One region of the Yersinia canariae genome, then DNA from elsewhere that is predicted to be linked to it. Evidence: predicted binding sites of a transcription regulator. Region 1 holds the regulator's gene; each other region holds the start of a gene.

Region 1 (4,256 bases):
TCGAAGACGTTAGCCTGAAAGTAAAGTCCGGTGAGATTGTCGGTTTACTTGGGCCGAATGGCGCGGGAAAGACCACCACTTTTTATATGGTCGTCGGTATTGTCCAACGTGACGCCGGGCGCATTGTGATTGATGATGAAGATATCAGCCTCTTGCCTTTGCATGAGCGCGCGCTGCGCGGGATTGGCTATTTACCCCAAGAGGCCTCGATCTTCCGCCGCCTGAGTGTCTTTAACAACCTGATGGCGGTGCTGGAAATCCGTAAAGACCTCTCGTCTGAGCAACGTCAGGAGCGGGCCGATGAGTTAATGGAAGAGTTCCATATTACTCATTTACGTGACAGTCTAGGCCAATCACTTTCTGGCGGTGAACGTCGTCGTGTTGAAATCGCCCGAGCGCTGGCCGCGAATCCTAAGTTTATTCTGCTGGATGAGCCTTTTGCCGGTGTTGACCCGATTTCTGTTATTGATATCAAAAAAATTATTGAGCATCTGCGCGACAGTGGCCTCGGTGTACTCATTACCGACCATAACGTGCGTGAGACGCTAGACGTTTGTGAGCGGGCTTACATTGTAAGCCAAGGGCATTTAATCGCTCACGGCACACCACAGGAAATTTTGGCTGACGAACAAGTTAAACGTGTTTATCTGGGTGAGGAGTTCCGCCTTTAATCTTCCATACCGGCACACTGTTAATGATTTTGTTAGCCACCAGGAAAATTGATACTGCATTATGAAGCAAGGTTTGCAACTCAAGTTCAGCCAACAATTGGCAATGACTCCGCAGCTACAGCAGGCTATTCGTCTGTTGCAGCTTTCTACGCTAGAACTCCAGCAGGAGATTCAGTTAGCGCTGGAGAGTAACCCCTTGCTTGAGCAAACCGATCTTCATGAAGAGATAGATGCGAAAGAAACAGTCGACAGTGAATCGCTTGATACCCGCGAAGCGCTAGAACAAAAAGATATGCCGGAAGAACTGCCACTGGATGCTACTTGGGATGAAATTTACACCGCCGGTACGCCATCCGGTATGGGCAATGATTACAGTGACGATGAACTGCCGGTCTATCAGGGGGAAACCACCCAAACCCTGCAAGACTATTTGATGTGGCAAGTTGACCTGACGCCCTTTTCCGAAACCGATGCTGCGATTGCGACCTCTATCGTCGATGCTGTTGATGAAACTGGCTATCTTACGGTGCCGCTAGAAGACATTCTGGAAAGCATGGGGGATGAAAACGTCGCATTGGACGAGGTTGAAGCCGTGCTCAAACGAATTCAACACTTTGATCCTATTGGTGTTGCTGCCCGTAATTTGCGTGAATGCCTGTTAGTACAATTATCGCAATATGCCAAAGACACCCCCTATCTTGCCGAAGCGCGCTTGGTTATTAGCGATTATCTGGATTTGCTAGGCAACCATGATTTCCGCACGATGATCCGTTTAAGCCGGCTAAAAGAAGATACACTTAAAGAAGCCATTGCTCTGATTCAGTCACTGGACCCGCGCCCTGGTCAGTCTATTAATACCGGGGAGTCTGAGTATGTCATTCCTGATGTTTTGGTACGTAAAGACAAAGGGCACTGGACGGTCGAGCTTAATGCCGATAGCATTCCACGCCTGAAAATCAACCAGCAGTATGCGGCAATGGGCAGTAATACCCGTAATGACAGTGACGGGCAGTTTATCCGCAGTAATCTGCAAGAAGCAAAATGGTTGATAAAAAGCCTTGATAGTCGCAATGAAACGCTGCTGAAAGTGGCGCGCTGCATTGTAGAACAGCAAGTGGCTTTTTTTGAGAATGGGCCTGAATTTATGAAACCCATGGTGCTGGCAGATATTGCCCAAGCCGTGGATATGCATGAGTCGACAATCTCCCGTGTGACCACGCAGAAATTCCTGCACAGTCCTCGGGGCATTTTCGAGCTGAAATATTTCTTCTCCAGTCACGTCAATACAGAGAGCGGGGGTGAAGCTTCTTCTACCGCAATCCGTGCGCTGGTGAAAAAATTGGTTGCGGCAGAAAACCCTGCCAAACCACTGAGCGACAGTAAACTGACCACTCTATTATGTGAACAAGGCATTATGGTGGCACGGCGTACCGTCGCGAAGTACCGAGAGTCGTTATCCATCCCGCCGTCAAACCAGCGTAAACAGTTGGTTTGACCTGAACTGAGAAGGAAGACACTATGCAGCTCAATATTACCGGACATCATGTCGAAATAACCGAAGCATTACGCGAGTTTGTTACCACTAAATTTGCCAAACTTGAGCAATATTTTGATCGAATTAATCAAGTGTATGTGGTTTTAAGTGTCGAGAAAGTAAAACAAATTGCAGAAGCGACGGTACATGTGAATGGAGGGGAGTTGCACGCAAGCTCAGAGCAGGAGGATATGTACGCCGCGATTGATATTTTGGTTGATAAACTGGCTCGCCAGTTGAACAAACACAAAGACAAATTGAAACAACATTAGGGGCCCTTGTTGCTGTTATCTACCCGAGGTAACTCGAGTTGCAAAAAGGCGGCAACTGAGTGAATCCCCAAGAACTTACGAAATCAAGTCACTGGGGTGAACGAAGACCGCCAACCACATGCAGCTTGAAGTCGTCGGGTACACACAGCAAAGGTTCTACACTCGCTACATAACCTGATGCCAGCAGAGAAGAATATTCCGCTGGCATCAGGCGTAAAACAGCGCTTAAGTGAAAGATGAGATGATCAACGATCCAGCATTGCAATTAAGCTCGGTATTAAATATCGAGTGCACCAAAAGCTCCGTACATTGCTCAAGTAAAAAACGGGCTTTGGAAATTATCAGCGAGTTAGCTGCCAAACAGCTCAACCTGCCATCACAGATCGTTTTCGATGCTGTATTAACCCGCGAACGTATGGGCAGCACCGGCATTGGTAATGGTATCGCGATACCTCATGGCAAGCTGGAAGAAGATACACTGCGCGCTGTAGGTGTATTTATTCGTCTGGAACAACCTATAGCTTTCGATGCTATTGATAACCAACCGGTTGATCTATTATTTGCCTTGTTGGTTCCAGCAGATCAATGTAAAACTCACTTACACACTTTGTCTTTAGTAGCCAAGCGATTAGCTGATAAAACAGTGTGTCGTCGTTTACGGGCGGCGCAAAGTGATGACGAGCTTTATCAGATCATTACTGAATTACCGCCAGAAACAGCGTAATCATGCAAGGCAACGTCTGTTTTATCCGTTATACCCGGCTCTTGTTAGCCGGAATACAGGGTTCTAATATATAGCCCAATAGATTTCAAGGTTCAGGTGAACAAAAGTAGCCAACACGCCTGCAACTTGAAAGATGATGGGTATAAAGGGGAGTCACTCACATGGTGCTGATGATTGTCAGCGGCCGTTCCGGTTCAGGGAAGTCTGTTGCTTTGCGCGCATTGGAAGATATGGGCTTTTACTGCGTCGATAACTTGCCGGTGGTTCTGTTACCGCAATTGGCGAGTACACTTGCCGATAGGAATATCTCCGCTGCAGTGAGCATAGACGTGCGCAATATGCCTGAATCTCCGGAGGTATTTGAACATGCCATGACCCAACTGCCAGACAGTTTTTCACCGCAGTTGCTGTTTTTGGATGCTGACCGCAATACCCTGATTCGTCGCTACAGTGATACCCGTCGCCTGCATCCGCTGTCGACTAAAAATTTGTCATTAGAAAGTGCTATCGATGAAGAAAGCGACCTGCTGGAGCCTTTGCGCTCACGGGCTGACTTGATTATTGATACATCTGAAATGTCAGTGCATGAATTGGCTGAGATGCTGCGTACCCGCCTGCTGGGTAAACGCGAGCGCGAGCTGACCATGGTGTTTGAGTCCTTTGGCTTTAAGCACGGTATTCCCATTGATGCAGATTATGTCTTCGACGTGCGCTTCCTGCCAAACCCACACTGGGATCCGAAATTACGCCCAATGACCGGTTTGGATAAGCCCGTTATCTCCTTCCTTGATCGCCATACCGAAGTGCATAACTTCATTTACCAGACCCGCAGTTATCTGGAACTGTGGTTACCAATGCTGGAAACCAATAACCGCAGTTATCTGACGGTTGCCATTGGGTGTACCGGCGGTAAGCACCGCTCCGTCTATGTTGCTGAACAATTGGCCGATTATTTCCGCGCTCGCGGTAAGAATGTCCAATCACGTCATCGTACTCTGGAAAAGCGTAAATAAATGACTGTCAAACAGACCGTTGAGATCAAAAACAAGTTGGGG
Region 2 (4,256 bases), 180 kb from region 1:
TTTCAACCAGCGCCAACTTAAGTGGACAAGAACCTTGCCGAACAACTGATGAGATCAGAATACAATTTGGCTCTTCGCTACCAGTACTTACTGGCCAGGTAGGGGGGCGTTTGAATCCATCTGAAATCAGAGATGCCTTAACCGGTAAGCAATTTCGTCAAGGATAGGAAATAACATGGATCAGAAGTTTGCAGTGTTTGGTAACCCTATTGGGCACAGTAAGTCTCCGAGGATCCATGCGCTTTTTGCCGAGCAAACCGGGATTGAACATCACTACGGTAAAGTTTTGGCACCTAATGAATCCTTTGAAGAGACTTTAACGTCTTTTTTTGCTGATGGGGCACGGGGCGCGAACATAACTACGCCGTTTAAAGAACGAGCTCATGCGAAGTGTGATGAACTAACTGAGCGTGCGTCACTGGCAGGCGCTGTCAATACGATTAAGCAATTAGAAGATGGGCGCTTATTGGGTGACAATACCGATGGTATTGGTTTACTCAGTGATCTTGAACGACAGCATTTGATCCAAACAACTGATCGTATTTTATTGGTGGGGGCTGGTGGAGCGGCTCGAGGGGTTATCCTCCCTTTACTTTCATATGGTTGTAAAGTCGTTATTACGAATAGGACTTATGCTCGGGCGCAACAACTCGCTGAAGTATTCCATCATTTAGGTGATATTGATGCTATCGAGATGCAGGCTCTGAGTGGGCAGCAGTTTGATTTAGTTATAAATGCTACAGCTTCGGGTATTCATGGCGACGTGCCGCACATACCTGCGGATATTATTGGTCCGCAAACTCGTTGTTATGATATGTACTATCAAACTGATATCACGCCATTTTTAGCCTGGAGCACACAGTTGGGTGTGACGAATTATGCCGATGGGCTGGGAATGCTGGTGGGGCAAGCGGCGCATGCTTTTCAGTTATGGCATGGTGTGATGCCGGCAATAGCTCCTGTATTAAATCAGTTACGTAATGAGTTAGGTAAATAGAAAGGTATAGATAATGCAGGGAAAGTATGGCTTATTCCCTGCATCAGAAATGACTCGCTATTTCATTTCAGCCAGAGAGTCATCTTTCCAGCGCACATAGTTACTCGCGGAATAAAGCAGGCCTTCTAATTCAGCAGGTGTTAAAGGGCGGGCTTGTCTGGCTGGGCTGCCCATATAGAGGTAACCACTCGCCAATCGTTTTCCAGGGGAAACTAGGCTACCCGCTCCAATCATCACATCATCTTCAATAACAGCACCATCTAACACGATGGAGCCCATTCCCACTAATACCCGATTACCGATGGTGCAGCCGTGAAGCATAGCTTTATGTCCGACAGTCACATCTTCACCAATAATCAGTGGATTTCCCTCGGGGTTATGTTCTGAGTGATGGGTAACATGCAAAACACTTCCGTCTTGGATATTAGAGCGAGCACCAATACTAACCTGATTAACATCACCACGGATGGCAACTAACGGCCAGACACTGACATCATCACCCAAAATGACATTACCAATGATCACACTCGATCTATCAATCATAACGCGTTTACCAAGCGTCGGTGAATAATGAAGATAAGGGCGGATAGGGTCGGACATAGCAATAGCCTCTCAATAAGATCACTCTTTACCGGCCATACTAGCCTTTGCTGATGGAATTACAACCAATCGACCATTGGGATCATAGGGAAAATGCCGTGGATCGACCAAGATCTACACGTAAGGAGCGAAAAGTATTCAAACAGTAGAAAAAGGCGAGAAAAGAGTTGTGCAAAAAATTCGACTCCCTATAATGCGCATCCATCGAGACGGCACACAACGAACCAAGTAGTTGAGTGACCGGCAGAGAGAACAGAGAAAATCAACGAAATTAGTAGTTGACTCTGAATGAGAAAAGCGTAATATGCGCACCTCGCGTTACCAACCACCGGTTGATAACGAACGCTCTTTAACAATTTATCAGACAATCTGTGTGGGCACTCGCAAGACGATATCGAAGCCTGTTTCGACAGGCAAAGAAATATCAAAGTCTTGAAGAGTGACCAAAGCAGTACACATTTGAACTTCGGTTCGAATGCATATTTGCAGAAAGTAATCTTTGAGCATCGCTATGTTAACTCATAGCAAATCAAACAAATCTTAAATTGAAGAGTTTGATCATGGCTCAGATTGAACGCTGGCGGCAGGCCTAACACATGCAAGTCGAGCGGCAGCGGGAAGTAGTTTACTACTTTGCCGGCGAGCGGCGGACGGGTGAGTAATGTCTGGGAAACTGCCTGATGGAGGGGGATAACTACTGGAAACGGTAGCTAATACCGCATGACCTCGCAAGAGCAAAGTGGGGGACCTTAGGGCCTCACGCCATCGGATGTGCCCAGATGGGATTAGCTAGTAGGTGGGGTAACGGCTCACCTAGGCGACGATCCCTAGCTGGTCTGAGAGGATGACCAGCCACACTGGAACTGAGACACGGTCCAGACTCCTACGGGAGGCAGCAGTGGGGAATATTGCACAATGGGCGCAAGCCTGATGCAGCCATGCCGCGTGTGTGAAGAAGGCCTTCGGGTTGTAAAGCACTTTCAGCGAGGAGGAAGGCATTGTGGTTAATAACCGCAGTGATTGACGTTACTCGCAGAAGAAGCACCGGCTAACTCCGTGCCAGCAGCCGCGGTAATACGGAGGGTGCAAGCGTTAATCGGAATTACTGGGCGTAAAGCGCACGCAGGCGGTTTGTTAAGTCAGATGTGAAATCCCCGCGCTTAACGTGGGAACTGCATTTGAAACTGGCAAGCTAGAGTCTTGTAGAGGGGGGTAGAATTCCAGGTGTAGCGGTGAAATGCGTAGAGATCTGGAGGAATACCGGTGGCGAAGGCGGCCCCCTGGACAAAGACTGACGCTCAGGTGCGAAAGCGTGGGGAGCAAACAGGATTAGATACCCTGGTAGTCCACGCTGTAAACGATGTCGACTTGGAGGTTGTGCCCTTGAGGCGTGGCTTCCGGAGCTAACGCGTTAAGTCGACCGCCTGGGGAGTACGGCCGCAAGGTTAAAACTCAAATGAATTGACGGGGGCCCGCACAAGCGGTGGAGCATGTGGTTTAATTCGATGCAACGCGAAGAACCTTACCTACTCTTGACATCCACAGAACTTAGCAGAGATGCTTCGGTGCCTTCGGGAACTGTGAGACAGGTGCTGCATGGCTGTCGTCAGCTCGTGTTGTGAAATGTTGGGTTAAGTCCCGCAACGAGCGCAACCCTTATCCTTTGTTGCCAGCACGTAATGGTGGGAACTCAAAGGAGACTGCCGGTGATAAACCGGAGGAAGGTGGGGATGACGTCAAGTCATCATGGCCCTTACGAGTAGGGCTACACACGTGCTACAATGGCAGATACAAAGTGAAGCGAACTCGCGAGAGCAAGCGGACCACATAAAGTCTGTCGTAGTCCGGATTGGAGTCTGCAACTCGACTCCATGAAGTCGGAATCGCTAGTAATCGTAGATCAGAATGCTACGGTGAATACGTTCCCGGGCCTTGTACACACCGCCCGTCACACCATGGGAGTGGGTTGCAAAAAGAAGTAGGTAGCTTAACCTTCGGGAGGGCGCTTACCACTTTGTGATTCATGACTGGGGTGAAGTCGTAACAAGGTAACCGTAGGGGAACCTGCGGTTGGATCACCTCCTTACCTAACGATACGCATTGCGCAGTGTCCACACAGATTGTCTGATGAATGTAAACGAGCAAGAGCACCTGTTGATGTTGTGAGTTTCGACTCATGCTGATGCAAAAACGATTAAGTTGAATGATTTAATCGGATTTTTGTGTCCCCATCGTCTAGAGGCCTAGGACACTGCCCTTTCACGGCTGTAACAGGGGTTCGAATCCCCTTGGGGACGCCACTCCGATAATGTGTGAAAGACATTATCACCGGTTCTTTATGAACTGAAAATATCTTAAAGATGACTTTAACGAGTCGTGTTTAAGATATTGCTCTTTAACAATCTGGAACAAGCTGAAAATTGAAACAATACAGCTGAAACTTATCTCTCCGTAGAAGTACTGAGATAAGGATTAACCTGTATTAGAGTCTCTCAAATGATCGCAATACGACGATGTCTGTAAAGACACCTTCGGGTTGTGAGGTTAAGCGACTAAGCGTACACGGTGGATGCCTAGGCAGTCAGAGGCGATGAAGGGCGTGCTAATCTGCGAAAAGCGTCGGTAAGGTGATATGAACCGTTACAACCGACGATACCCG
Region 3 (4,256 bases), 580 kb from region 1:
ACGTTGGCCGATCTCGCCTGGACGCACATCATCATAATGACTGAATGTGGAGTACAGCAGGCCAGTACCTGAAGTCATGGTCATGAATTCAGTACGGAAGCCAATCAGGCCACGGCTTGGGATCATATAATCCAGACGAATACGACCTTTGCCGTCCGGAACCATGTCCTTCACGTCACCTTTACGCTCACCCATGGCTTGCATTACTGCGCCCTGGTGCTGTTCTTCGATATCCAAAGTTACGCTTTCAAATGGTTCTTGATTGCGGCCGTCGATAACACGGTTGATAACTTTAGGACGAGATACAGCCAGTTCGAAACCTTCGCGACGCATGTTTTCGATCAGAACCGACAGGTGAAGTTCACCACGGCCAGATACGCGGAACGCATCAGAATCTTCAGTTTCTTCAACACGCAATGCTACGTTATGAATCAGCTCTTTGTTCAGGCGGTCAAGAATTTGACGTGAAGTCACGTACTTACCTTCTTTACCACAGAACGGAGAGGTGTTAACGCAGAAATACATAGTAACGGTTGGTTCATCAACAGACAGTGCTGGCAATGCTTCAACAGCATTAACGTCACAGATAGTGTCAGAGATGTTCAACTCACCCAGACCGGTGATAGCCACGATGTCGCCAGCTTCAGCCTCGGTAGCTTCGATACGCTCCAGACCCATGTGAGTCAGAACTTTACCCACTTTACCGTTACGCGTCTTGCCTTCGCTATCAATGATAGTGACTTGCTGGTTTGGCTTAACTTTACCGCGTTTGATACGACCGATGCCGATAACACCAACATAGTTGTTGTAATCCAGCTGAGAGATCTGCATCTGGAACGGCGCTTCAAGCTCAACTTGTGGCGCAGATACATGGTCAACGATAGCTTGATACAACGGAGTCATGTCTGCCGCCATATCATTGTGGTCTTCACCCGCGATACCCATCAATGCAGATGCATAAATGATAGGGAAGTCCAGTTGTTCGTCAGTTGCATCCAGGTTGACGAACAGGTCAAACACCTGATCCACAACCCAGTCAGGACGTGCGCCCGGACGGTCAACTTTGTTGATTACCACGATTGGTTTCAGACCATTAGCAAAAGCTTTTTTGGTCACGAAACGGGTCTGCGGCATCGGGCCATCCATTGCGTCGACGACCAACAGCACAGAGTCAACCATAGACATTACACGCTCAACTTCACCACCGAAATCGGCGTGTCCTGGAGTATCCACGATGTTGATGCGGTAGTCTTTCCATTTAATGGCAGTATTTTTTGCGAGGATAGTTATCCCACGCTCTTTCTCCAAATCGTTGGAGTCCATTACACGTTCAGTTGCTTCAGTACGTTCACCGAAAGTACCAGATTGTTGTAGCAACTTATCAACCAGGGTAGTTTTCCCATGGTCAACGTGCGCAATAATGGCGATGTTACGCAGATTCTCGATCACAGCTTTTTTGCCTCAGGCATTTAGAAATAGCGCGCTATTGTACACGTATTAGGCGAGGGACTAAACAAGATCACAAACTTCTCTTATAAACAACCTAACGGCGGTGTGTTTGTGATCCCTTTCACGGTGCAAAAATAGCCTCCCGGCCCCTTTCTGCACCAATACAGTGCCCAACGGCGCAAATGAAGCACCAAAATAGTGCAATATAACTATCCTGGTGCATACTGAATATCAGCAGACCCCCATGATATGGCATAAATGGGGGATTTGGAAAGTTGGCATAGATTTCGCAATGTATTTTAGCATGAATAGCCAGCGCGAATAACAGTACGAAATAAAAAGTGACAAGTTTGCTGTTTTGACTGATGCACACTTGCAGGTAAAAGGTTTTAGAAACAACTGTTTGTTGAAACAAGAAGTTTTTACCGGCAAAAATGCCAGAGCACCATAAACCTCAGTAATACACGGTAATCGTTCCACGACGACGACTATGACAAATCCGGGAGATATAAGTATGTCCGCTGAACATGTTTTGACGATGCTGAATGAGCACGAAGTGAAATTCGTTGATTTGCGCTTCACCGATACTAAAGGGAAAGAACAGCACATCACTATTCCGGCTCATCAGGTCAACGCTGACTTCTTTGAAGAAGGCAAAATGTTTGATGGCTCCTCGATTGGTGGCTGGAAAGGCATTAACGAATCCGACATGGTACTGATGCCAGACGCCAGCACCGCTGTTATGGACCCGTTCTTCGAAGATTCCACACTGATTATCCGTTGTGACATCCTTGAGCCAGGTACTCTGCAAGGTTATGACCGCGACCCACGTTCTATCTCCAAACGCGCGGAAGAGTTCCTGAAAGCTTCTGGCATCGCAGATACCGTGTTGTTCGGGCCTGAACCAGAATTCTTCTTGTTCGACGATGTTCGTTTTGGTAGCAGCATCCGTGGTTCTCACGTCGCTATCGATGATATCGAAGGCGCATGGAACTCCAGCACCAAATACGAAGGCGGCAACAAAGGTCACCGTCCAGCTGTAAAAGGAGGTTACTTCCCAGTTCCTCCAGTCGACTCTTCACAAGATCTGCGCTCTACCATGTGTTTGACCATGGAAGAAATGGGTCTGGTTGTTGAAGCGCATCACCACGAAGTGGCGACAGCGGGTCAGAATGAAGTGGCAACTCGCTTCAATACCATGACCAAGAAAGCTGACGAAATTCAGATTTACAAATATGTCGTGCACAACGTGGCACACGCATTTGGTAAAACTGCGACCTTTATGCCGAAACCAATGTTTGGTGATAACGGTTCAGGCATGCACTGCCATATGTCTTTGTCCAAGAACGGCACTAACCTGTTCGCGGGTGACAAATATGCTGGTCTGTCTGAAATGGCGCTGTTCTACATCGGCGGTATTATCAAACACGCAAAAGCAATCAACGCCTTGGCTAACCCAACGACTAACTCCTACAAGCGTTTGGTCCCAGGCTATGAAGCACCGGTCATGTTGGCTTATTCAGCCCGTAACCGCTCAGCTTCTATCCGTATCCCTGTGGTTGCCAGCCCGAAAGCTCGTCGTATTGAAGCGCGCTTCCCGGATCCAGCGGCTAACCCATACCTGTGCTTCGCAGCACTGCTGATGGCTGGCCTTGATGGCATCATCAACAAAATTCACCCTGGTGATGCGATGGACAAAAACTTGTATGACTTGCCACCGGAAGAAGAAGCTGAAATTCCAAAAGTTGCAGGTTCACTGGACGAAGCAATGGCTGCATTGAACGAAGACCGCGAGTTCCTGACCCGTGGTGGCGTGTTCACTGACGACGCTATCGATGCTTACATCGAATTGCGTAAAGAAGAAATGGACCGCGTTCGTATGACTCCGCACCCAGTTGAGTTCGAACTGTACTACAGCGTTTAATTTTAATTAGTCGTTTTTTTTGTTGCCGTGGAAACTTTTAGCCCATCTTCGGATGGGCTTTTTTCTCCACTTTTCATTTTCGTCATAATTCCTCTGGCTCAGTTGCGACTGAACCGATAGGATTAATGCACCAAAAGTGTGCAGGAGTCTGCGTAATGGCAACAGGCACGCTGCCCGATGCTGGGCAGATCCTTAATTCTCTCATTAATAGTATTCTGCTATTAGATGATGATTTGGCTATCCACTATGCCAATCCCGCCGCCCAGCAACTTCTGGCGCAAAGCTCCCGTAAACTTTTTGGTACACCTCTGCCAGATTTATTAGGCTATTTTTCTCTCAATATCGATTTGATGCGGGAAAGTCTGAAAGATGGGCAAGGTTTTACCGATAATGAAGTGACATTAGTGGTTGATGGCCGTGCACATATTTTATCGCTGACCGCGCAGTCACTCCCTGAAGGTTTTATATTGCTGGAAATGGCGCCGATGGATAATCAGCGTCGATTAAGCCAAGAGCAATTGCAACATGCACAACAAGTTGCAGCCCGAGATTTGGTGCGCGGGTTAGCTCACGAGATTAAGAACCCGTTAGGTGGCTTACGGGGCGCGGCACAATTATTGTCAAAAGCCTTACCCGATCCGGCACTGCTGGAATATACCAAAGTCATTATTGAGCAGGCTGATCGCTTACGTAACTTGGTTGACCGCTTATTAGGCCCACAGCGGCCCGGTCAACATGTTACACAGAGTATTCATCAGGTTGCTGAACGAGTTTGCCAGCTAGTCTCATTAGAGAAACCGGATAACGTGACGTTAATCCGTGACTATGACCCAAGTTTGCCTGAGTTGGCGCATGACCCCGACCAAATTGAGCAAGTGCTACT

The links. The regulator sigma-54, encoded in region 1, starts transcription at its own class of promoters, with help from an activator protein. The targets are predictions, from matches to a motif close to GTTGGCACANNTTTCGCTNT.
Positions count from the first base shown of each region.
Region 2: the regulator sigma-54 is predicted to act here: its motif matches at 1,722-1,741, upstream of F0T03_RS19870 (gamma carbonic anhydrase family protein).
Region 3: the regulator sigma-54 is predicted to act here: its motif matches at 1,724-1,743, upstream of glnA (glutamate--ammonia ligase).

Region 1 is NZ_CP043727.1:4,161,598-4,165,853, forward strand. Features, by position in the region: gene lptB (LPS export ABC transporter ATP-binding protein) at 1-671, shown strand, start outside; gene rpoN (RNA polymerase factor sigma-54) at 733-2,166, shown strand; gene hpf (ribosome hibernation promoting factor) at 2,190-2,477, shown strand; gene ptsN (PTS IIA-like nitrogen regulatory protein PtsN) at 2,719-3,201, shown strand; gene rapZ (RNase adapter RapZ) at 3,363-4,214, shown strand; gene npr (PTS phosphocarrier protein NPr) at 4,215-4,256, shown strand, end outside.
Region 2 is NZ_CP043727.1:4,342,530-4,346,785, reverse strand. Features, by position in the region: gene tsaC (L-threonylcarbamoyladenylate synthase type 1 TsaC) at 1-167, shown strand, start outside; gene aroE (shikimate dehydrogenase) at 176-997, shown strand; gene F0T03_RS19870 (gamma carbonic anhydrase family protein) at 1,055-1,597, opposite strand; rRNA gene F0T03_RS19860 (16S ribosomal RNA) at 2,140-3,683, shown strand; tRNA gene F0T03_RS19855 (tRNA-Glu) at 3,822-3,897, shown strand; rRNA gene F0T03_RS19850 (23S ribosomal RNA) at 4,140-4,256, shown strand, end outside.
Region 3 is NZ_CP043727.1:34,965-39,220, reverse strand. Features, by position in the region: gene typA (ribosome-dependent GTPase TypA) at 1-1,449, opposite strand, end outside; gene glnA (glutamate--ammonia ligase) at 1,964-3,373, shown strand; gene glnL (nitrogen regulation protein NR(II)) at 3,529-4,256, shown strand, end outside.